2 regions of the Rhizobium bangladeshense genome follow, and region 2 is predicted to be linked to the other one. Evidence: riboswitches for the same ligand, from Rfam matches in the RefSeq annotation. Region 2 holds a riboswitch; the other holds the start of a gene.
What was found. A riboswitch is a leader RNA that binds a small molecule or an ion and turns the genes downstream of it on or off. The one in region 2 is predicted to bind S-adenosylmethionine.
Positions count from the first base shown of each region.

Region 1 (11,505 bases), 630 kb from region 2:
CTTTATGTGCTATCAGCATGTAATTGTCAATGGCATATGAATGACCTCGACATATTCAATTTTGACGCCCGCTCTGTTATGATTCCGTCATGAACGAGACCCTGACGAAGATTCTGTTCAACCGCCGGGCCGAGCCGGACGACGAGAACCTGCCTCGCATTGGCCGGAGCATGGCGCGCATGCGTCTGATGACCGGGCGGCGGCTTATCGGCAGGCTGGCGATCCAGAGTGCCGCGCCGGGCCTTGAACTTTCCCATCTCGACGTGCTCGACGCCGTGCGGCGGGCTGAGCCAGTCGGCGAGGTCACCGTCGGCATGATCGCCGAGATGCTGCGCATCGACCCGTCGCGCGCCAGCCGGGTGGTGGCCGAGATGGTCGGACGCAACGTGTTGCGCCGTGAGGCCTCCCAGGCGGATGCACGGCGGATCGTCGTGGTCATCACCGACGCCGGCCAGGCGCTGCTTGCCGAGATCCACGCGCAGAAAATGGCCATCATCTCCGAGATCGTCTCCGACTGGCCAGCGGCGGATGTCGAGCGCTTCGCGACGCTCTTCGAGCGCTTCATCACCGGTTACGAGGCGATATTCCTGTCGCGTGACAAGGATACGCCGGGCTGAGGTGGCGGCGCCGATCTGTCGGTGCCTCTTCCCCTCGCCCCCCCGTTTGCGCTAAGGGCAGTGCCCATGAGCCAATCCACCTTCACCATTCTGCTCGGCGGCGAACTCAGCCCGACGGAGCGCCTGCGCCGCGCCATCGGCGGCAGCCGCTTCATCGCGGCCGATGGCGGCATGCGGCATGCGATGGCGCTTGGTGTCATCCCTGAGCTCTGGGTCGGCGATTTCGATTCGACGCCCCCCGAGCTCGAAGGGGATTTTCTCGATGTGCCGAAACTGCCCTATCCCGCAGCGAAGGCGGCAACAGACGGCGAAATCGCCGTATCGGAAGCGGTCGCCCGGGGCGCGCGGCGGCTCATCCTGGCCGGCGCGCTCGCCGGCGAACGCTCCGACCACGCGCTTCAGCACCTGCTGTCGGCCGTTGGCCTTGCTGAAGAGGGTTTCGACGTGCTGCTGACCTCTGGCAAGGAAGAGGCTGTGCCGCTGCTTGCCGGCACGATCGAGTTGGACCTTCCCAAAGGCAGCCTGTTCTCAGTCTCCGGGTTCAGCGAGCTGAAGGGGCTTTCCATCGAGAATGCGCGTTATCAGCTCGCAGATTTCCAGCTGCCTTTCGGCTCGTCACGCACAATTTCCAACGTCGCGGAAGGCAAGGTTCGCTTTTCGCTCAAGAGCGGCCGGGCGATCGTGCTTGCCCGACCCTATGATCTTTCCGGAGTCTGATTTTTGGCCCCTCCCATTCTGAAACTCGACGATATCTTCCTGAGCTTTGGCGGCGCGCCGTTGCTGGCGGGTGCTTCCCTGCAGGTCGAGCCCGGCGACAAGATCTGTCTCGTCGGGCGCAACGGCTCGGGAAAATCGACGCTGTTGAAGATCGCCGCCGGTATGGTCGAGGCGCAGTCCGGCGAAGTCTTCCGCCATCCCTCCTCGACGGTGCGTTATCTCGAACAGGCACCGGATTTTGCCGGTTTCAGCACGGTACAGGCCTATGCCGAGGCTGGGTTGGGACCGGGCGACGACCCCTATCGCGTGGTCTATCTCCTGTCGCATCTCGGCCTCACCGGCGAGGAAGATCCGAACACCCTTTCCGGCGGCGAATCTCGCCGGGCCGCGCTTGCCCGCGTGCTGGCGCCAGAGCCCGACATTCTTCTGCTCGACGAGCCGACCAACCATCTCGACCTGCCGACCATCGAATGGCTGGAAGGCGAGCTGCAGAAAACTCGCAGCGCCCTCGTGCTGATTTCGCACGACCGTCGTTTCCTCGAAAAGGTTTCCACCGCGACCGTCTGGCTCGACCGCGGCACCTCGCGCCGGCTCGACAGGGGCTTTGCACATTTCGAAGCCTGGCGCGACCAGGTGCTGGAGGCCGAGGAGCTTGAGCAGCACAAGCTCGGCAAGGCAATTGAGCGCGAGGAACACTGGCTGCGCTACGGCGTCACTGCCCGGCGCAAACGCAACATGCGCCGTCTTGGCGAGCTGCAGACGATGCGTTCCCAATATCGCGGCCACAAAGGGCCGCAGGGCACGGTCCAGGCCGCCATTTCGGACGCCCAGGAATCCGGCAAGCTGGTGATCGAGGCCGAGAAGATCACCAAGAGCTTCGGCAGCCGGGCAATCGTCACGCCGTTCTCGATCCGCGTGCACCGCGGCGATTGCATCGGTCTCGTCGGGCCGAACGGCGCCGGCAAGACGACACTCCTGAGGATGCTGACCGGCCAGCTTTCGCCGGACAGCGGCACCATTAAGCTCGGCACCAATCTGGAGATCGCCACCCTCGACCAGAAGCGAGAGGACCTCGACCCCGAGGATACGCTCGCGAACTACCTGACGGAGGGGCGCGGCGAAAACCTGCTCGTCAACGGCGAGCAGCGCCATGTCACCGGCTACATGAAGGAATTCCTGTTCCAGCCGGAACAGGCGCGTACGCCGATCAAAAGCCTCTCCGGCGGCGAGCGCGCCCGGCTGATGCTGGCGCGCATCCTCGCCCGCCCGGCAAATCTCCTGATCCTCGACGAACCCACCAACGATCTCGACATCGAGACGCTCGATCTCTTGCAGGAAATTGTCGCCGGTTTTCCCGGCACCGTCATCCTCGTCAGCCACGATCGCGACTTCCTCGACCGCACCGTGACCTCGACGATCGCGCCCGCCGTGCCGGATGCGCCCGACGGTCGATGGATCGAATATGCCGGCGGCTACACGGATATGCTGGCACAGCGCAAAGGCGCGCTCGAAGAGCGCAGGAAGGCCGAGAAGGCGGCGGAGAAGCCGAAGACGCAGGAGACAGCAGCTTCCGGCGGAGGCTCGAAGAGTAAGCTCTCCTTCAAGCAGAAATTCGCGCTTGACAATCTGCCGAAGGAGATCGCCAAAGCCGAAGCCGAGATCGCCAAGCGCGAACTTGTCATGGCCGATGCCAATCTCTTCACGCGCGACCCCGCTGCCTTCAACCGGCTTGCAAGCGAGATGGAAAAGCTGCGCGCCAGCCTGACCAAGATGGAAGAGGAGTGGCTGGAGCTCGAAATGCTGCGGGAAGAGCTGGAAGGCTGAGATTTTCGCACTCAGCCGCTCGCGTCAATCGGTGCGGGCAGGGTCCAGCCGGACGACGCGGCGCTCTGAAGCGCCGGCGCTGGCGCTGGCGCCGGTCCTGGCGGCCTGCTGCTGCGGCTCCTCGGACCTCGAAGGCAGCGCCTGCAGATGCAGCACGCGCGGCTGCAGCGCCTCCAGATAGGTTTCAGAGCGGCCGATATAGATCATGCCGGTTTCGGGCATCGAAGCCAGCACTCGGCACATCGTCTCCTGCCATTCCGGCTCCATGCCCTCAAGCACTTCGTCGAAGATGATCCAGCGCGGGCGTACCAGCAGCAGGCGGGCGAAACCGATCGCCTTCTGTTCGTCGCCGTCGAGCAGCTTGTCCCAGCGGGCGCGGGTATCCAGCCGTGCGACGAGAGAGTGCAGGCCGGCCTTTTCGAGGGCCGCCTCGACGGCGGCCTTCTCATAGGCATCGGGACTTTCGGGGAAGGCCAGCGCCTCGCGCAGCGTGCCGCCGGGAACATAGGCGATCTGCGGAACGAACAGCATGTCGTCGACCGGCGGCAAGCCCATCGTGCCGCTGCCGCACGGCCAGAGCCCGGCCATGGCCTGGAACAGCAGCTTTCGGTTGACGCTATGATCGCCGTTGATCATGATTTTCTCGCCGGCCTTGATCACGACATCGGTTTCGCGCAGGCGAAAACCGCCGCATTCCTCGATGTCTTCGCCGATCTTGGCATTGATCACTACATCCTTCATCGTCAGCGTGTCGGATGCGGTGTTCTCATAGGCAATGCTGCCCTTCAGATCGAAGTCCTCGTCCATATCGAGCAATGCCTGGCGGAAGTCGGTAACGCGCATCAGCGTGGCACGCCATTCGGCGATCGGGCCGAAATTGGCGACATACCAGCGCAGCGCCGTATTGACCTGGTTGAAGGCGCCGACCGACATCATCAGCTGGCCGAGGGTGAGGCCGCCGGAGAAATATGCCGGGGCTGCAACGATGATCGGGATGACGATCACCAGCCAGCCGTAGCCGGCCGAAACCCAGGTGAGGTTGGTGTTGGCCATGGCAAGTCGCCTGACGACCCGCAGCACCGAACTGATGTCGGTGTTGATGCGCCGGCGCTCGTTCTCTTCGCCCCGCGCGACGGTGATGGCCGGCATGTTCTCATTGGCATGCATCAGCGTGAAACGGAGTTCGGCCTCTTTCGAGAACCGGTCGGCATTGAGCTTGACCAGCTTGCGGCCGACGACCTGGCTCAGCACTGAGGCGGAAGCGGCATAGAAAATCGCTGCCCAAACCATATAGCCCGGAATGGAAAAACTGTGGCCGCTGATGCGGAAGACGAAGCCGCTCGACAGCTCCCAAAGCACGCCGATGAAGCTCACCAGAAGAATGGTCGACTGTAAGAGGCCGAGGACCAGGCCAGTCGTGCTTTCAGCAAGATTGCGGGAATCCTCGTGCAGGCGCTGGTCCGGGTTGACGCCGATCAGGCCGCTGGAGGCGAGCCGCAGCGCCCGCTTGCGCTTCAGCCATTGGTCGACGAGATCGCGCGACAGGCCCTCACGCATATAGAGCGCCGTCATCTGGTTCAGCCAGGCCTGCAGCACGTTGAGCAGCAGCAGCGTGCCGGCGATCATCGCGAAGATTTCGAGTTGGTGGAAGAATTCGCCGAGATCCCGGCGCTCGAGCGAATCGTAGAAGGGGGCGTTCCACTCGTTGAGGATGACCTGGCCATAGGCCGTCGCCAGGATGACGAGGATCAGCACGGTGGCCAAAAACAGCACCTTGCCACGCACTTCAGAATTCCAGAATGCCGAGAACATTACTCCGAGGCGATATGTCAGGCTGAAATCGTAACCAACCCTGTCTTGCCTCCTGGCGCTCGGCCTCCCCTCGATCTTATCTGCCATCATGCTTTTCCAACAACGCCCATGCTGACATTATTAACATGGTGGCGTTAGCGGTCTATCAACAGATTCTATCAGTCATTAAACTGTGATGATGCTTGCGCGGGCCGCTCTCGCATGCATTCGGCAGTTGATTCGCGGCTCAACTGGGACTAATTAAGGCACTCCGTGGTGATTTGGCCGGCCGGCTTGCAGCCACGTTAAAAAAGTCGCTAAAGGGCCGCGTGCGGACCGGTAGCGATTTTTTGTCGCCGCCGGTTTTTTATTTTTGATCGAGTGACCTCAATGCCCATCAAGATCCCCGATACTCTGCCCGCCTTCGAAACCCTGGTTCAGGAAGGTGTGCGGGTGATGACCGAGACGATGGCGATCCGTCAGGATATAAGACCGTTGCAGATCGGCCTGCTCAACCTGATGCCCAACAAGATCAAGACAGAACTGCAGATGGCCCGCCTCGTCGGCGCTTCGCCGCTGCAGGTGGAGCTGTCGCTCATCCGCATCGGCGGGCACAAGGCGAAGAACACGTCCGAAGATCACCTGCTCGCCTTCTACCAGACCTGGGAAGAGGTAAAGCAGCGCAAGTTCGACGGTTTCATCATCACCGGGGCGCCAATCGAGCTTCTGCCCTATGAGGACGTTACCTATTGGGGAGAGATGCAGGAGATCTTCAATTGGACGGAGACCAACGTCCATTCGACGATGAACGTCTGCTGGGGCGCTATGGCGGCGATCTATCACTTCCACGGCGTTCCGAAATACGAGCTGAAGGAAAAGGCCTTCGGGGTCTACCGCCACCGGAACCTCAAACCTTCCTCCATCTATCTGAACGGCTTTTCCGACAACTTCGAGGTGCCGGTGTCCCGATGGACCGAGGTACGCCGCGAAGATATCGAAAAATCCGAAAGCCTGGAAATCCTGATGGAGTCCAGCGAGATGGGCGTATGCCTCGTGCACGAGAAGAGGGGCCGTCGGCTCTACATGTTCAACCACGTCGAATATGACTCCACCTCGCTTTCCGACGAGTATTTTCGCGATGTGGATGCCGGCGTGCCGATCAAGATGCCGCACAACTACTTCCCGCATAATGACCCATCGCTTGCGCCGCAGAACCGCTGGCGCAGCCATGCGCATCTGCTTTTCGGCAATTGGATCAACGAGATCTATCAGACGACACCCTACGATCTCGAAGAGATTGGTATGGATCTCTGAGCGTGCTGGCCGCATTTCACATCAAGGCCCGCAGCATTGCCGCTGCCGCATTTCTTTCTGGTCGTACCGGTTGCGGTTTGGAGCAAATGAAGGCAGGTTCCCGACCTACCCCCAGGAAAAGAACGGAACGGATGTCGATTATGTCGGAGAAGTTGGAGCGAGAAGTTTTCGGGCAGACGAAGGCGGGTGAAACCGTCTACCGCGCAGAGATTAAGGGCGGAGGGCTGACGGCCAGAATCATCACCTGGGGTGCGGTTATCCAGGATCTGCGCCTTGCGGGCCATGACGCGCCGCTGCAGCTCGGCTTTGAGGATTTCGACAGCTACCCCCTCTATTCGGCCTATTTCGGCGCGACACCCGGCCGCTGCGCCAACCGCGTCGGCGGCGGCAGGTTCACGCTCGATGGCAAGGACTACCAGCTCGAGCAAAACGAAAACGGCGTCACGCATCTGCATGGTGGCAGCGACAATATCGCCAAGCGCAACTGGACGATCGTCGAGCATGAAGTCGACCGCCTGATAATGAAGATCGTCGATCCTGACGGCCGCGCCGGCTATCCCGGCAATTGCACCATCCAGGCGACATTCCGGGTGCATGGCAATGGGGAACTGTCGATCACCTACGAATCGACCAGCGATCGGCCGACGCTCGCCAATGTCTGCCAGCACGCTTATTTCAATCTCGACGGACGCGAGGATGCGCTGGGCCACGACATCATGATCGCCGCCGATCACTATCTGCCGACCGACGAGAAGCAGGTGCCGACCGGCGAGATCCGGCCCGTCGACGGAACCGAATTCGATTTCCGCGAGATGGCCCCGATGAAACGTTTCGTCGGCAGCGAACAGGTGTTGTACGACCATAATTTCTGCCTGTCCCGCGAACGCACCGCCAAGCGGACCGTCGCGCTCGCCCGCAGCCTCTATTCCGGCGTGTCGCTGGAAGTGCGCAGCACCGAGCCGGGCGTGCAGTTCTATGCCGGCTTTAAGCTCAACACAGGGGCTCCCGGCCTCGACGGGCGTAAATACGGCCCGTTCGCCGGCTTCTGCCTGGAGACCCAGGTCTGGCCGGATGCGATCAACCACGAGGGCTTCCCGAATGCGGTGCTGCGTCCGGGCGAGGTGCTGCGCCAGGAGACGGATTATATCTTCACCAAGAGCTGAAAGAGGCGGGCGTCCACGGACGCGCGGCTGTCAAATTAGATCGTTGTGAACCCTCTCCGGCGGACCGGGGAGGGTTTTTTCATCTCCACCTTCGATTTACCCTTGCTCATTGGTTCTATATAGGTTCTATTGCCAACCCATGAATAGAACCAGTCTGATAGCGGAACTGAGCAGACGCGGCCTGCGCGACGACGCTCTGGCCGGCCCGCTCTACAAGCGGCTGGCTCAGGCGCTGACCAGTCTCATTCAGGAAGGATTGCTGAAGCCCGGCGCGGCGCTGCCGGGCGAGCGCGACCTTGCGGAGGCTCTCAAGCTCGGCCGCGTCACCGTACGCACCGCCTATCGCGACCTGATGGCGGCGGGCGCGCTGGAATCGCGCCATGGAAGCGGTACCTTCGTATCGGGCAAGGTGGAGCGCATGGAACAGTCGCTCTGGCGGCTTTCCTCCTTCTCCGCCGACATGCGCTCGCGCGGGCGTCTGCCGGCCGCACGAATATTGTCGCAGGAGGTCAACACGCCGTCGCCGGAAGAATCCTTCCTGCTTGGCCTCGGCGGCGACGAGCCGGTGCTGAGGCTCGACCGGCTGCGCCTCGCCGACGGGCTGCCGCTGGCGATCGAGCGCGCCGTGGTGCCGGTCAAATTTCTCGGGGAGAACGCCGGCGGCGAGGGATCGCTTTACGATGCGCTGGCGGCAAACGGCCATCGGCCGGTGCGCGCGCTGCAGCGTCTGACCGCCGTCACACTGGATGCGTCCTACGCTGCAATGCTGAACGTCAAAACAGGAGCGCCGGCGCTCCTGATCGAACGTGTCTCGCGGCTGGAAGACCAGCGTGTCGTCGAATACACCCGCTCGCATTATCGCGGCGATGCCTATGATTTCGTCGCCGAATTGAGAATTGGAGATGACCATGAGTGAGAACCAGTCGCTGATGCTGCAGGAAGCCGGCCAGTCACCGGAGGTGGTGGCCATGCTTCTCGAAAAGGAAAAGCCGGTCTTTGCCGAAATCGCCAGGCTGTTTTCGTCCTCCCGCCCGAGCGTGGTGACGACGGCGGCGCGCGGCTCCTCGGACCATGCCGCCACCTTCTTCAAATATCTCTTCGAGATCACCTGCGGTGTGCCGGTCGCATCGGTCGGCCCGTCGATTGCGTCCGTCTATGGCGCCGCCCTCAACCTGAAGGGCGGTGTGCATTTCACCGTCTCGCAGTCGGGTGCAAGTCCCGATATCGTCGCCCTGCAGGAGGCGGCCAAAAAGGGCGGCGCGGCGACGATCGCCATCGTCAACGTTACCGATAGCCCGCTTGCGAAACAGGCAGACATCGTCCTCGGTCTCAATGCCGGCGCGGAAAGAAGTGTTGCGGCAACGAAGTCCTTCATCGCCTCCGTCGCCGCGCTTTCCGGCGTGACGGCGGCAATCGGTAACGCGTCCGACCTGCAGACGGCACTCGGCAAGCTGCCGGAGGCGCTTTCGGCGACCGCCGGGATCGACACGGCGGCGGCCGAGGAGGTGCTGTTCAATGCGACCTCGCTCTACACGGCCGGCCGCGGCCCGGCCTTTGCGATCGCGCTCGAAGCAGCATTGAAGGCCAAGGAAACATCCGGCCTGCATGCCGAGGCCTTTTCGCTGGCGGAACTGATGCATGGCCCGATGCGCCTGGTGCAGCCGGGCTTTCCGATCGTCGCCTTCTCCCCTGACGACGCGGCCTTCGCCAATAACGGCCAGGCGCTGGAGCGCCTGCAGAAGCTCGGCGCCACCACGGTCGGTTTCTCCACGCAGCCGCTCTCCGGCATCAGTCTGCGTGTGCCGACGACGGGCAACGGCCTGATCGATCCGCTGGTGTCGCTGCTCGTCTATTACCGGCTGATCGAGTCGGTGACGCGCCGCAAGGGCTTCGACCCCGACCGGCCAGCGAATCTGCTCAAAGTGACGGAGACGGTCTGATGGGGCGCAAGATCTTCGTCGGCGCTCGCATCTTCGACGGTGAGCGCTTCCATGACGACAAGGTGCTCATCGTTGCCGACGGCCGCGTCGAAAGAATCGCCGCGGCAAATGACCGGCCTGATGGCGAGAAGGTTAAACTTGAGGGTGGCGTCCTGTCGGCCGGCTTCATTGATGCGCAGGTCAATGGCGGCGGCGGCCGGATGCTGAACGACGAGCCTTCCGCGACATCAATGGCTATTATCGCCGGCGGGCACAGGCCCTATGGCACGACATCGCTGTTGCCGACCTTGATTACCGATACATCGGAGGCGACCAATGCCGCCATCGAGGCGGCGAAGGAGGCTGTCAAGGAAAACCGCGGCGTCGCCGGACTGCATCTCGAAGGCCCGCATCTGGCGCCAGCCCGCAAAGGTGCTCATCTGGCCGAGCTGATGCGGCCGGTGGAGGATGGCGACGTCAAGGCATTTATTCGGTTACGTGAGGCAATCGGCACGCTGCTCGTCACGATTGCGGCCGAGCAAGTGACGGTCGCCCAGGTGCGCGAGCTTGCCGAAGCCGGCGTCATCGTCAGCCTTGGTCATTCCGATTGTTCGAGCGAGGCGGCGGAGGAGCGTTTCGATGCCGGAGCGCGTGGCGTCACCCACCTCTTCAACGCCATGAGCCAGATGGGGCACCGTGCTCCCGGGCTCGTCGGCGCAGCCATTGATCATCCCGCGACCTGGTGCGGCATCATTGCCGACGGCCATCACGTCGATCCGAAGGCACTGCGCACGGCCCTGCGCGCCAAGCGCGGCGAAGGCAAGCTGTTCTTCGTCACCGATGCCATGTCGCTTGTCGGCTCGCAGCAGGACTCGTTCACGCTGAATGGACGCACCGTCCGGCGCGAAAGGGGGGGATTCTGTTCGAAGCTCGTGCTTTCCGACGGGACGCTCGCGGGCTCCGACATCGACATGATTTCGGCAATCCGCTACGGCGTCACTTATCTCGATCTGACGCTCGCCGAAGCTTTGCGCATGGCGACCCTTTATCCCGCGCGTTTCCTGAGGCTTGCCGACCGCGGCCATCTCTCGCCGGGCGCGCGCGCCGATCTTGTCCATCTGACCGATGCCCTCACTGTTACATCCACCTGGCTTGCCGGCGAGGCCGCCTGAGATCAAGGAGACGTGGGATGACTGACATCACGGACGCCTATTTCTCCAATCTGATCGGCCGGCTTGAAGAGCTGAAGCAGACGCTTGCCGAGCCGATGGCCAGAGCAGCGGCGGTCATCCTCGATGCTGCCCGCGGCGACAAACGCGTCTATGTCTTCGGTACCGGCCATTCGCATATGCTGGCGGAAGAAGTGCACTATCGCGCCGGCGGGCTCGCCTTCACCGTGCCGGTGCTCGTCGGGTCGGCCATGCTGCACGAGGGGGCGGTGATCAGCTCGGTCTATGAGCGCACACAGGGCTTGGTGCGGCCGATGCTGGAGCGTTACGGCATGCAGCCGGGCGATGTCATCATCATCGCCTCCAATTCGGGCGTGAACGCCGCCCCGATCGAAGCCGCCGACTATGCGCGCGAAATTGGCGCAAAGGTGATCGCCATCACGTCGATTGCCTATTCCTCAGCGATCGCCAATGGCCGCCGGCGCCTTGCCGAAGTCGCCGATGTGGTGCTGGACAACGGACTGCCGCCGGGAGACGCCGTTGTCGAGCTCGAAGGCATGGGGCTTCGGGTTGGGCCTGTCTCGACGGCGGTCGGGGTGACGGTCATCAACGCGATCTTTGCCGAAGTCGCCTCGGAGCTTTCGAAATCCGGCGATGCGCCGGTCTATCTCAGCGCCAATATGCCGGGCGCAGCCGAGATCAACCAGAAGCTCGTCAAGAAATACCGGTCGCGCAACCCGCATCTCTGACAAGCAGATACAAAAAAGGCCGGTCGGAACCGGCCTTTGTGATGCAGTCAAATCACAAATCAATCCTTGGCGCGTTCGACGTAGGAGTTGTCTTCCGTCGCGATGACGACACGGGTACCGGCGTCGATGTGCGGCGGCACCATGGTGCGGATGCCGTTGGACAGCATAGCCGGCTTGTAGGAAGAGGATGCCGTCTGACCTTTGACGACCGGTTCGGTCTCGGTGATTTCGAGGGTCACGTG
Region 1 is NZ_CP071612.1:4,253,792-4,265,296, forward strand. Features, by position in the region: gene J2J98_RS20495 (MarR family winged helix-turn-helix transcriptional regulator) at 90-617, shown strand; gene J2J98_RS20500 (thiamine diphosphokinase) at 684-1,334, shown strand; gene J2J98_RS20505 (ABC-F family ATP-binding cassette domain-containing protein) at 1,338-3,158, shown strand; gene J2J98_RS20510 (ABC transporter ATP-binding protein/permease) at 3,183-5,057, opposite strand; SAM riboswitch at 5,213-5,290, shown strand; gene metA (homoserine O-acetyltransferase MetA) at 5,340-6,263, shown strand; gene J2J98_RS20520 (aldose epimerase family protein) at 6,404-7,426, shown strand; gene J2J98_RS20525 (GntR family transcriptional regulator) at 7,566-8,342, shown strand; gene J2J98_RS20530 (SIS domain-containing protein) at 8,335-9,366, shown strand; gene nagA (N-acetylglucosamine-6-phosphate deacetylase) at 9,366-10,517, shown strand; gene J2J98_RS20540 (SIS domain-containing protein) at 10,535-11,263, shown strand; gene efp (elongation factor P) at 11,323-11,505, opposite strand, start outside.
Region 1: linked by a shared signal. The riboswitch ahead of metA (homoserine O-acetyltransferase MetA) and the one ahead of J2J98_RS02535 (O-succinylhomoserine sulfhydrylase) in region 2 are both predicted to bind S-adenosylmethionine.

Region 2 (11,505 bases):
GCTGCGGCCGAACTCTTGGACCGTGACGACGCCGGCAAGCCGCGCCATCGCTGGCGCGCCGGCGGTCTCGTCGCCCAGTTCCTGCCGGAGGCGCCGGAGCGCATGCGCCACCCCGATCTCCACGGCGGTGACGGCGACAACGGCGACCGCCCCCATGGCGAGGACGACGCCTGGGTCGAAGCGCGTTCGCTTGTCGAGACCATCGACGCCGATGAGTTGACGGATCCGCAGGTCGGCACAGAACGGCTCTTGTTCCGCCTGTTCCACGAGCGCGGCGTGCGCGTCTACGAACCGCGCGCCGTCTTCGACCGCTGCAGCTGTTCGCGGGAAAAGATCGGTAACGTGCTGAAGGGCTTCACCGCCGAGGAGATCGAGGCCAGCCAGGAAAATGGCGAAATCGCCGTGACCTGCGAATTCTGCTCGACCACCTATCGCTTCCAGGCGGCCGAGCTTCAGCCGGCGGAATAACATCGGTCGCGCGCAGCGCGCGAAAAAAATGGCATTGCAGCGGCACCGTGGCTCGACTTTCGGTAGTTACTGTGCACCTATTCCCCAACTGGTACTTTGGGGTGGGCCTTATGCGCTTTTTATATTTCGTACTCGCATTAACGGCTGCGATGCCACGAATTGGCTTGGCTGACGAGACAAACCAATGGAAAGAGATCGGCGATTGGAGCGTGGCTGTCGATCCGACCTTAGACAATGGCTGTTTTGTTCTGACTTCCTTTGATGACGACACCATTTTTCGTCTTGGTTTCAATCTCCGGAAAAAGGACAACCCTTTTTACATCATGCTCGGAAATCCAAACTGGAAATCCCTGGAGAAAGGGAAGCGCTATCCCCTCGAACTCTCGTTAGGCGAGTATAAATGGACGGCTGATGCGACAGGTCTGGATCTCCCTGGCTTCAAATCATTATGGATTGATTCCAAGGATCCTGACTTGATTGCGGAGTTTGCGGGTAAACTGAGTTTCCGCGCCAGCTTTAGAGGAAAGCAGATTGTAGCCCTCGGTCTGAAAGATTCCGCCAGGGCAGCGGATGAGTTGCTCGCCTGCCAAAAGGCGGTAAACGATGCGGTCGCAAAACAGCCAGCACCGCCGCAATCTAAAGATCCGTTCGAAGCAAAGCCAGGTACTCAGGCCTCGGATCCTTTCGATCTTTAGTAGATTGATAATTGGGCAAGCCTGGGATCCACGGCTGTGCGACCAGATCGATCTTGCATCCCCCAGGTATTGGTCGGCGCCGGCACGCGGATGAAGGGGCAAGGCTCCGCAATCTGGGTCGCACGTCCACCAGAACGTTCTGCTACTTTGCAGTGATGAGTAGCATTTTCTACGCTACGCGTTCAATTAAGCACGCGTAGCAGACCCGGCGAATCCAGCGAGAAGGCGGGGATGTCGACGTCGAACAGCTCGCCTTCATCCGTTTCCATCTGGTAATGGCCGAACATCAGCCCTGACGGCGTGTCGAGCGGGCAGCCGGAAGAATATTCATAGGTGTCGCCCGGGCTGAGCCGCGGCTGTTCGCCGACGACCCCCGGACCGGTCACCTCGTCCACCTGTCCGTTCTGGTCGGTGATGTTCCAGTAGCGGTTGACCAGGCGGACAGCGACGCCGGAATTGTTGCTGATAACAATCCGGTAACCCCAGACATAGCGATCGTCTTCCGGATCGGATTGCTCCTCCAGATAGAACGGTTCGACCACGACTTCGATATCTCTTGTGAGGGCGCGATACATGCCTTGCACCTTAGTCAAGATATGTTACCCGTATCTTATAAGAAGGGCCTGCCCGTCAAGAAACGGAACGTTGATCAGCGGTCAAATGCTCATGATCGAATGGTTTTCGATCGTTAAGCCTAATTGCCAGCGTTAATTTTACTTCGCAACGCCGGCGCGGGTGAACTTGTTCCCGCAGATGGGCGGCCGGATTTGCATGAAGCCCGGCCGCCATTGTCGTCGGTCAGCCCGAGACCTTGGCGAGTGCCCGCGCGAAATCCTCGATCAGGTCTTCCGTGTCCTCGATGCCGGCCGAAAGGCGCACTGTGCCCGGAGAAATGCCGAGTTCGGCACGCGCTTCTTCCGTCAGGTTCTTGTGCGTCGTCGTCGCCGGATGGGTGATCAGGCTCTTGCTGTCGCCGAGATTGTTGGAAATCTTGATGATCTCGAGCGCATTCTGCAGGGCGAAGGCAGCTTCCTTGCCGCCTTTCAGCTCGAAGGCAACAAGCGTCGAGCCGCCGGTCATCTGACTGGCGATGATGTCGGCCTGCGGGTGATCCTCGCGCCCGGGATAGATCACCTTGGCAATCTTGTTTTGGTCGGCCAGGAAGTCGGCGATCCTTGCTGCATTCTCAGTCTGCTGTTTCACCCGCAGCGGCAGCGTCTCGATGCCCTTCAGAAGTGTCCAGGCATTGAATGGCGACATGGCCGGGCCTGTGTGGCGGAAGTAGTCGTGCAGGTTCTCGTCGATCCACGCCTTGTCGGCGAGCACCACGCCGCCCAGGCACCGGCCCTGGCCGTCGATATGCTTGGTGGCGGAATAGACGACGATATGGGCGCCGAGTTCGAGCGGCTTTTGGAAGAGCGGCGTTGCGAAGACGTTGTCGACCACCACCTTGGCGCCGATCTGATTGGCGAGTCTGGCGACGCCTGATATGTCGATCACCTCGAGCGTCGGGTTGGTCGGGCTTTCCAGGAAGAACACCTTGGTGTTCGGCCGGATGGCCTTCTCCCAGTTGGCGAGATCGCGGCCGTCGACCAGCGTGCATTCGATCCCGTATTTCGGTGCCAGCGTTTCCACCACCCAGCGGCAGGAGCCGAACAGAGCGCGGGCGGCGACGATATGGTCGCCCGCCTTGACCTGGCAGAGGACGGCGGCGGTGACGGCCGCCATGCCGGAAGCGGTGGCGCGGGCGTCTTCGGCGCCTTCCAATGCGCACATGCGCTTTTCGAACATGTCGTTGGTCGGGCTGCCGTAGCGGGCGTAGATGAAGCCGTCCGTTTCGCCCTTGAAGCGGGCTTCGGCCGCTTCCGACGTCTCATAGACGAAACCCTGCGTGAGATAGATTGCCTCGGACGTTTCGCCATATTGCGAACGCAGCGTGCCGCCATGGACGAGTTGGGTTGCCGGGCGCCAGGTCTTGCTCATGCCATCACCTTCACATAACAAAAAAACCGGCCGCAAAAGCAGACCGGTTTCATAACCCGGTCTTTTTAGCCACTTGTTTAACGTGGCTGCAAGCCGACCGGCCAAATCACCACGGGATAATTCTGCAATACTGCTGTTAGCTGCTTGCGTCAATTCCCCGAGTTTGGTTTTGTCGGCGCAAAAGATGGATGGGGCATGATGGCTCGCGACACTGGAATTCTGGCGGACCGCGCGATTTCGGCGCTGTTTGAAACGGGGCGTCTTATCTCCGAGCGGGAGCTGGACCGCGATCAGATCCAGCCGGCAAGCCTCGACCTTCGCTTGGGCGCAAAGGCCTTTCGAGTGCGCGCCTCGTTCATGCCCGGCCCCTCGCATCTGGTGTCGGACAAGCTCGACCGGCTGAGCCTGCACGTGATCGACCTTTCCCAGGGCGCGGTGCTCGAAACCGGCTGTGTCTATATCGTGCCATTGATGGAGAGCCTGGCGCTGCCGGCCGACATGTCGGCCTCGGCGAATCCGAAGAGCTCGACCGGAAGGCTCGACATCTTCACCCGCGTCATCACCGACTACGCCCAGGAATTCGACAAGATACCGTCAGGTTATTCCGGGCCGCTCTATCTGGAAATCAGCCCGCGCACCTTCCCGATCGTCGTGCGCCGCGGCTCGCGCCTCTCGCAGATCCGATTCCGCGTCGGCCAGTCCGTGCTCGGGGAGCCGGAACTTCTGAAGCTGCATGAAAGCGAGACGCTCGTCGCTAGCAAGCAGCCGAACGTCTCCGGCGGCGGCATCGCGCTTTCGATCGATCTCTCCGGCGACAAGGACGGCCTGATCGGCTATCGCGGCAAACACCACACCGCCGTCGTCGATGTCGACGAAAAGGACCAGCACGACATCTTCGATTTCTGGGAGCCGCTTTACAGCCGCGGTCGCAACGAACTGATCCTCGATCCCGACGAATTCTATATCCTCGTCTCGCGTGAGGCCGTGCATGTGCCGCCGGATTATGCCGCCGAGATGACCCCCTTCGATCCGCTGGTCGGCGAATTCCGCGTCCATTATGCCGGCTTCTTCGATCCGGGCTTCGGCCACGCGCCGGCCGGCGGTCGCGGCAGCCGCGCCGTCCTGGAAGTGCGCAGCCACGAAGTGCCCTTCATCCTCGAAGACGGCCAGATCGTCGGCCGCCTCGTCTACGAGCACATGCAGGAAAAACCCACCAGCCTCTACGGCTCCGGTCTCGGCTCCAACTACCAGGCCCAGGGCCTCAAGCTCTCGAAGCACTTCCGCATCTGACGCCTGCCGGAGGGTCGCGACTTGACAGCGGCCCCCATCTGTTGGAAATCTCAGCGCATCGCGGGTGTAGCTCAATGGTAGAGCAGCAGCTTCCCAAGCTGAATACGAGGGTTCGATTCCCTTCACCCGCTCCAATTTCCCAGTGATGCGATTAAAACCTAATCCCCGAAAAACCGTATCGGTTTGTATTGCCGATGCGCGATGATCAGGCTCCGGTCGGGCTGGATGATGTAGGTTTCCTCCACCTCCCGGCCATACTGGTCGATGAAATTATGCGGGAAGCTGGAGCCGGGCGGGGATTTGGTGAGCTTGCTGCGCGGCTGGCCATTATAGGTGATGCTGCCCGGGATCGGTTCAAGACCCGGTCCACTGTAGCTGACGGTGTTGCATCCCGCGAGAACAAGAGTGCCGATGAGGCCGATGATTGCCGGTTTCATGTCTATCCCTTCCGGTGCGCCGAACGCCGCGATCTTACTCCCGATCGGAACAGGCGCAGCAGATGAAACGGCGCCTCGGCCATCACTCCTTCGGGAAGTGGCGCCTGGAACGTCGCGCGATACTTTCAACCGGCTCAGAATTCCGTCCAGTCGCCATCCTTGCTTATCGGCGTGCTGCTGTTGGGGCCGAAGGCGCTGACGAGCTGTTGACCGAGCGCGCGGGCCGGGGAGGCGGCGGGGCGCACCGTTCCTTCCTTGGCGATGCGGATCGGGGCTGCCCTGACTGCCGGGCGCGCTGCCGCGCGAGGTGCCGCGGCCGGCGGCCGGACGGACGCGATCGGTGCAGCGGCGGCAAAACCGCCTGTGCCGGTCAGCCGGAATTGGCCGAGCAGCGTGTTGAGCGCTGCCGCTTCGCTGGCGAGGCTGTGGCTGGCGGCGGTGGATTGCTCGACCATCGCCGCATTCTGCTGCGTGCCCTGGTCCATGGTGTTGACGGCGGTGTTGATCTCCTGCAGCCCGATCGACTGCTCCCGGGAGGCTTCGGCGATCGCGTGGACGTGCTGGTTGATCTCCTGCACCTCGGTGACGATCGCATCGAGCGCCTTGCCGGTCTCGCCGACCAGCGTGACGCCGGTTTGCACATGCGAGCCGGAATTGGTGATCAGCGACTTGATCTCCTTGGCGGCATTGGCCGAGCGCTGGGCGAGTTCGCGCACTTCCTGGGCTACGACCGCAAAACCTTTGCCGGCCTCGCCGGCGCGCGCGGCTTCCACACCGGCATTCAAGGCCAGCAGGTTGGTCTGGAAGGCAATATCGTCGATGACGCCGATGATATTGGAAATTTCGCCGGAGGACCTTTCGATCTCCTGCATGGCGGATACGGCCTTGCGGACGATCTCGCCGGATTTTTCGGCGCCGAGGCGTGTGCGGGTGACGAGCTGGCTCGCCTCCGCGGCGCGCTTGGCCGCGTCGCGCACCGTCGTGGTAATCTCTTCCAGCGCCGCTGCGGTTTCTTCGACGGAGGCCGACTGCTGTTCCGTTCGCCGGGAAAGCTCATCTGCGGAAGAACGGATCTCGTTGGCGCCGGCGCCGATGGCCCGCGCATTGGCGCCGACCGCCTGCATGGTCTCGTTGAGCTTCTCGAGCGAGTGGTTGAAATCCTGGCGCAACGCATCGAGATGGGCGACGAAGGGCTCGCCGATGGATGAGGCGAGATCGCCGGCGGCAAGGCGGCGCAGGCCGTCGCCAAGGGCTGCGACGGCGCGTTCGAGCTCGGCCGCCTCGCGAGCTTTCTGCGCCTCGCGTTCGCGTCGCTCGCGCTCGCTGACACTGCGGTCCGCATCGGCGCGCGCCTCGATTTGACGACGCTCGATCGCATTGTCGCGGAAGATCGAAACCGCCTTTGCCATCTGGCCGACTTCGTCGCGGCGATCGAGACCGCTGATATCGCTATCGGTGTCGCCTTCGGCAAGCCGCTTCATGCGCAGGCTGAGCTTCGTCATCGGGCCGGCGATGCCTTTTTGCGCCACGGCAACGGAGAAGCCGATCGCGGCGAGAACGGCAATGCCGATCAGGACGAAACAGAAGGTGATCCGGCCGCTGACGGACGCCGAAAGCGCGTCGCCGCCGTCGTTGAGCATCGCCATCATCGCATCATTGTTGGCGATCATCTTCGGCGTCAGCGCATCGAGCCTGGCATTGATCAGCGCAACATTGGCGAGTGCGCCGGCCCGATCCTCGCCCTTGCTCTGCTCGATGATCTTATTGGCCAGGGCTTCGATTTCATCGATGCCCGCCTGAATTTCGTCGATCGCCGCCTTGCGGCTCGGAAGGAGTGCGAGGGCCTGTCTCATCCGGTCGCGAGCCTGCGGCAGCTTGCTCGGGGTGGCAAGCGCTGTCTGGTACGTCGGCGTGTCGGGCTGCATTTCGGCAACCAACGTGACCTGCAGCACCGAAGCTACGACAGAGGCGCTGGCGCGCGCGCTCAGCATCGAGGCCTGTGCCTCATGATCGATAAAGACGCTATAGGCGGCGTCCGCCCGGCGGAACTCGGAGATGATATAGACCAGCCCCGCCATCGTGATCAGCCCGATGAGCGCCACGACCGAAATGATTTTGGTGCGGATCTTCAGATGCTTCAACATGGGAAATGTCACCCGATTTTGCCCGGCTCGCCGCGCGTCCGGTGTTTGGAGATTATAGTCGTAAAGAGCGCTGCCTGGCTGTCGCGGCGCCGGAAGTGGAGTGACGCGTGCATCATGCCATCGGCCAGCGGGCGCCTCGTGTCGTCGCGACAAATAGAGGCGATATTCTTTAATTCCGCGCTAACGTGGAGGCGCTGGCCCGCCCTTAATTTTGAGGGGAGCAGGAGGTTTGCGCCATCCGCTCGAGAGGGGCCTCGAAGGGCGAGACGGGTGCGGCGTGGTTGCGGAATGCAAGGGGCGATGCTGGAGCGTGTTCCTCGAGGCTCCTGCCTTCGAGGCGTGGGAGGATGCCGCGGCCAATCAGTTCCTGAGCCTCATGCGTTCGCCCAATCCCATACATATTCCCCGCCGAGCATGACTCTGTTACATCTCATCGACCCCGCAACGTTTCGACGCTGAACCCCGAGACTGGATCACCATGATTGAAACCCAGCAGGCATCCCCGACTCTCAGGGCCTTTCTGGCGGCCGGCCTGTTTCTGGTAGCGCTGTTTTCAAGCTTTGCCGCATCCGCCCAGCAGGCTGCCCCCTCGCTGCCGCTGCTCTTCGATGCCCGCGAGCGTCTCGCCAGGCCTGATCTCTCCTCGCTGGTCCGCTTGCGCTTTCTGACGTCGGTTGATTTCCCGCCATTTAATTTCACCGATCAGAATGGCAAGCTTTCCGGTTTCAACGTCGATCTCGCCCGCGAAATTTGCGGCGAGCTCGAGATTTCAGACAAGTGCCAGATCCAGGCGATGCCTTTCGCCGATCTCAAGGATGCGCTCGCCGCCTCGCAGGGCGATGCCGTCATCGCCGGCCTTGCGGTGACCCCGGAGTTGCGTCGGCAATTTCTATTCTCCAGGCCATATCTGATGCTGCCGGCGCGTTTCGTGCGCAATCTTGGCGCTCCGTTCGATGGAAAGACCGCTGCCGCACTGTCGAACCATTCGGTCGGCGTCGTCAAAGGCACGGTACATGAGGCGATGCTTGCCACCTTTTTCCCGGCCTTGAAGGCACAAACCTTCGACACCAAGGACGCCCTGCTTGCGGCGTTGAAGGAGCGCAAGGTCGATGCCGCATTCGCCGATGCGCTGCAGCTTTCTTTCTGGGTCTCTTCGCCGGCCTCTGGCAGATGCTGCGCGCTGTTCGACGGCCCTTACCTCTCCGAACATTTCCTCGGCGAGGGAATGACGATCATGCTGCGGCAGAAGGACACCGTGCTCACTTCCGCCATCGACCATGCGCTTGCCGCACTGTCGCGCAACGGCCGTCTTCAGGAAATTTATCTGCGGTATTTTCCCTACGGCCTCTACTGAGCCTTAGAGCCTTTCCTGGTCAGATTGAAGCGTTCTGTTGGCTCATCAGCCTGGCCCGTTTCAGCCAACCCTCCCGCAGATTTGCCTGGCAAATCTGCAAGACTTTGGAATCGCCGGACGCACTTATCGCTTCGCATGGCGAAGCGATGCGGTCGGTGGGCCGGGCATCTCTGCCCTGACGAAAACTTGCTCCGGCAGAATGCTTCAATCTGACCAGGAAAGGCTCTCCGCTTATCCCTTGCGGAAGCGGGCAATCGCGCTGCGTTCGATCGCCGCGCAGGTGAGCTTGTCGAGCCCGAGCCGGTCACGCAGCAGGCTGAGCAGCCGCAGTTCCTCAGCCTTGACCGAGAGATCGGCGGAGGCCACTTCGACGGCAAGTGCATAGGCCGTGTCGTAGAGTTTTGTCGGCAGCGTGTCGCGTACGGTTTCGAGAACGACGTCGAGGCCCTCAGGCCCGGCAAGCAGCGAGGCACAGTCGCGCGCTATCGAAATCAGCTTGTCGTCGTCGAAATCCTTGAAAACCGGCAGGAAACCGATCAGTTGGCCGATTCTCGTCATCTCCCGGTCGTTCATCGTGCTGTCGACGGCGGATGCCATCACCATCACGTAGATCAGGGCGTCATGGGCGGAAAGCGGCTTATTCATTGGTGATTCCTTTTTCAATCAGCCGAGATTAGGAATTGGCGACGGCCATTACAAGGGATCGGCAGCATCTCGCACCGGCGGGCGGCCTGTCATTTGCGGCGCGGGTCTCCGCCGTAAATGCCTTTCTGCGCTTGCCTCGTCTTCTCGGCGATTGGTGCAAGCGGCGAACCCGCCTCAGCTTCCGCCCAGCCGTTTTCCGCAAGCCACGTACCGAGATCTTGCGTGCCGAGCCGGCAGGTGGCGATCGCCGTTCCCTTCCATTCGACCGCGTCGAGGTCGCAGGTGATACTGCGGTTGCGCAAGAGCTGGCGCAGCGCCGTCTTCGCCATCATGCCGCAAGGCCATTGCCGGCCTGCCGGCCCGCATATCCTGTCGGCCGGCGTTGGGACAATGCCGGCAAGATGGAGCCGGCGCTCGCCGAAGGAAAGGCTGCCGGCATTTTCGACCAGCGGCCTCGGCAGCTCCATCGCCTTTTTCTCGACCGGCGCGGCTTGTTGCGTGATGGTCTCGGGTTTGGGCGCCGCGCGATCAGGCGGTTCCGGAGGGGGCGAGCCCGCCGGTACCACTGAGCGTGCGATCATTTCGGCGCGTTCATCGGATATCGTCGCCGCCCGTTCGGTGGGCTCGGGGGCAGCATCCGGCGCAGCCGCTGTCTCCCCTGCGGGTGCGGTCTCTTCCCCTGCTGTGCCGCCGCGAAGCCTCGCTTCGCCTGCCATCAGCAGGCCGACTACCACCGCCATCCCCGTGATACCTGTAAAGATGGCGGCAGGACGCATGGAATATCTTCCTACTGGCTGGCCCAGATGATGCGGGCGATCCAATCGACGTCGGAAAGATCAAGAGTGCGATTGGGATGTTCGGGGTTGAGCGACATCAGCTCGATCGACCGAGGGCTCTGGCGCAGCAGCACCTTGGCCATCACCTCGCCCCCGCATGTGCGTACGACGACGCGGTCGTTGCGGCGCACGTGCGCCCCAGGCTCCACAATCAGCACATCCCCGTCGCGATAGAGCGGCATCATGCTCTCGCCCTGCACCTCCAGCGCATAGACGCCGGATCTCTGCGACGGATTGGCCGGGAACTCCACCACGTCCCAGCCCTGACCGGCCGGAAAGCCGCCATCGTCGAAGAAGCCGCCGGCGCCAGCCTGCGCGAAGCCGAGCAGCGGAATGGAGCTGCCTGGCGGGCGCCCGGCGCGCTCGCCGGCCCGCTCTCCGGAAGAATTGGCGCTCGGTTGCATGAAGGCGAGAAACTGCTCCATGCTTGCCCCTGTGGCATCGAGCACCTTGGCGATCGATTCCGTCGACGGCCAGCGCAGCCGCCCATCGGCGGAAAGCCGTTTCGACTTGTTGAAGGAGGTGGGATCGAGGCCGGCGCGGCGCGCAAGACCGGATGGCGTCAGCTCGTGCCGTTCGGCAAGCCTGTCGATCGCCTCCCAGATCTGCTTGTGTGACAGCATATGCGCCCGGTTCCGTGCAGCCTGTCTCAGGCCGCGCTTTCAGCCGGACGAAATAATAACCGACCGTACCACGCCCGTAAAGGTAAGAAGGAATAAAATCCTGCTATCGCGGGTTTCAGCCACCCTCAGGCCACCATCGCCATGTTGATCTTGCCGAGCTGGATGACAGCCTGTGTGCGGCTGTCGACATTGAGTTTCAGCAGGATCGCCGAGACATGCGCCTTGATCGTCGCCTCGGAGACTCCGAGTTCATAGGCGATCTGCTTGTTCAACAGGCCTTCGCCGAGCATGGTCAGCACACGGCTCTGCTGCGGCGTCAGCGTGTGCAGGCGATGGATCAGATCGGCAACGTCGGGATCCTGCTCCTGGCCGTCGCGATAGCTTTCCGGCGTCGCGATATCGCCGGCAAGCACCGTCTGGATGCTGCGACGGATGTCTTCGATGCCCGAGGATTTTGAAATGAAGCCGGAAGCGCCGAGTTCAAGTGCCCGGCGGATCGTCGTTGCATCGTCGGTCGCCGAGACGATGATGATCGGCAGGCTGGCGAATTCGGCGCGCAGCGCCATCAGGCCGGAAAAGCCGCTGACGCCGGGCATGGCTAGATCCAGCAGCATCAGGTCGGCATCAGGATGGGTGCTGGCGGCGGTGCGTACGGCCGCGAAATCGCCGGCTTCGACGATCGACTGGCGGCCCTCCATGCCAATGACCGCCTGGCGCAGCGCATCGCGAAACAGCGGATGATCATCCGCAATGATGATGGTCTGTTCCTGCATCGAAAACTCCCTCCCAAGAGTCCGATCGTGCCGGCATGCGCGCTATCCCCTCAGCGTTGCATGCATGCTTTCTGATAGACTATATCAGATCATGTCTTCTGCGGAAGGGGATTGGCGTTTTCGTCAGCCTGGAACTCCTTCACCATCCCCATGAAACTCTTCATCATCCGCTCCATGATGCTGATCGAGCGGTCGATCTCGGCGTCGCTCGGCAGCGCGCGCTGGATAAGGCCACCTTGTTCCAGCTTGGTCACCCG
Region 2 is NZ_CP071612.1:521,216-532,720, forward strand. Features, by position in the region: gene J2J98_RS02520 (Hsp33 family molecular chaperone) at 1-468, shown strand, start outside; gene J2J98_RS02525 (hypothetical protein) at 579-1,163, shown strand; gene apaG (Co2+/Mg2+ efflux protein ApaG) at 1,346-1,738, opposite strand; gene J2J98_RS02535 (O-succinylhomoserine sulfhydrylase) at 1,962-3,146, opposite strand; SAM riboswitch at 3,191-3,269, opposite strand; gene J2J98_RS02540 (2'-deoxycytidine 5'-triphosphate deaminase) at 3,342-4,436, shown strand; tRNA gene J2J98_RS02545 (tRNA-Gly) at 4,497-4,570, shown strand; gene J2J98_RS02550 (hypothetical protein) at 4,595-4,873, opposite strand; gene J2J98_RS02555 (methyl-accepting chemotaxis protein) at 5,008-7,017, opposite strand; gene J2J98_RS02560 (transporter substrate-binding domain-containing protein) at 7,496-8,371, shown strand; gene J2J98_RS02565 (tellurite resistance TerB family protein) at 8,603-9,016, opposite strand; gene J2J98_RS02570 (thermonuclease family protein) at 9,106-9,792, opposite strand; gene J2J98_RS02575 (S24 family peptidase) at 9,804-10,475, opposite strand; gene J2J98_RS02580 (response regulator) at 10,601-11,248, opposite strand; gene J2J98_RS02585 (hypothetical protein) at 11,338-11,505, opposite strand, start outside.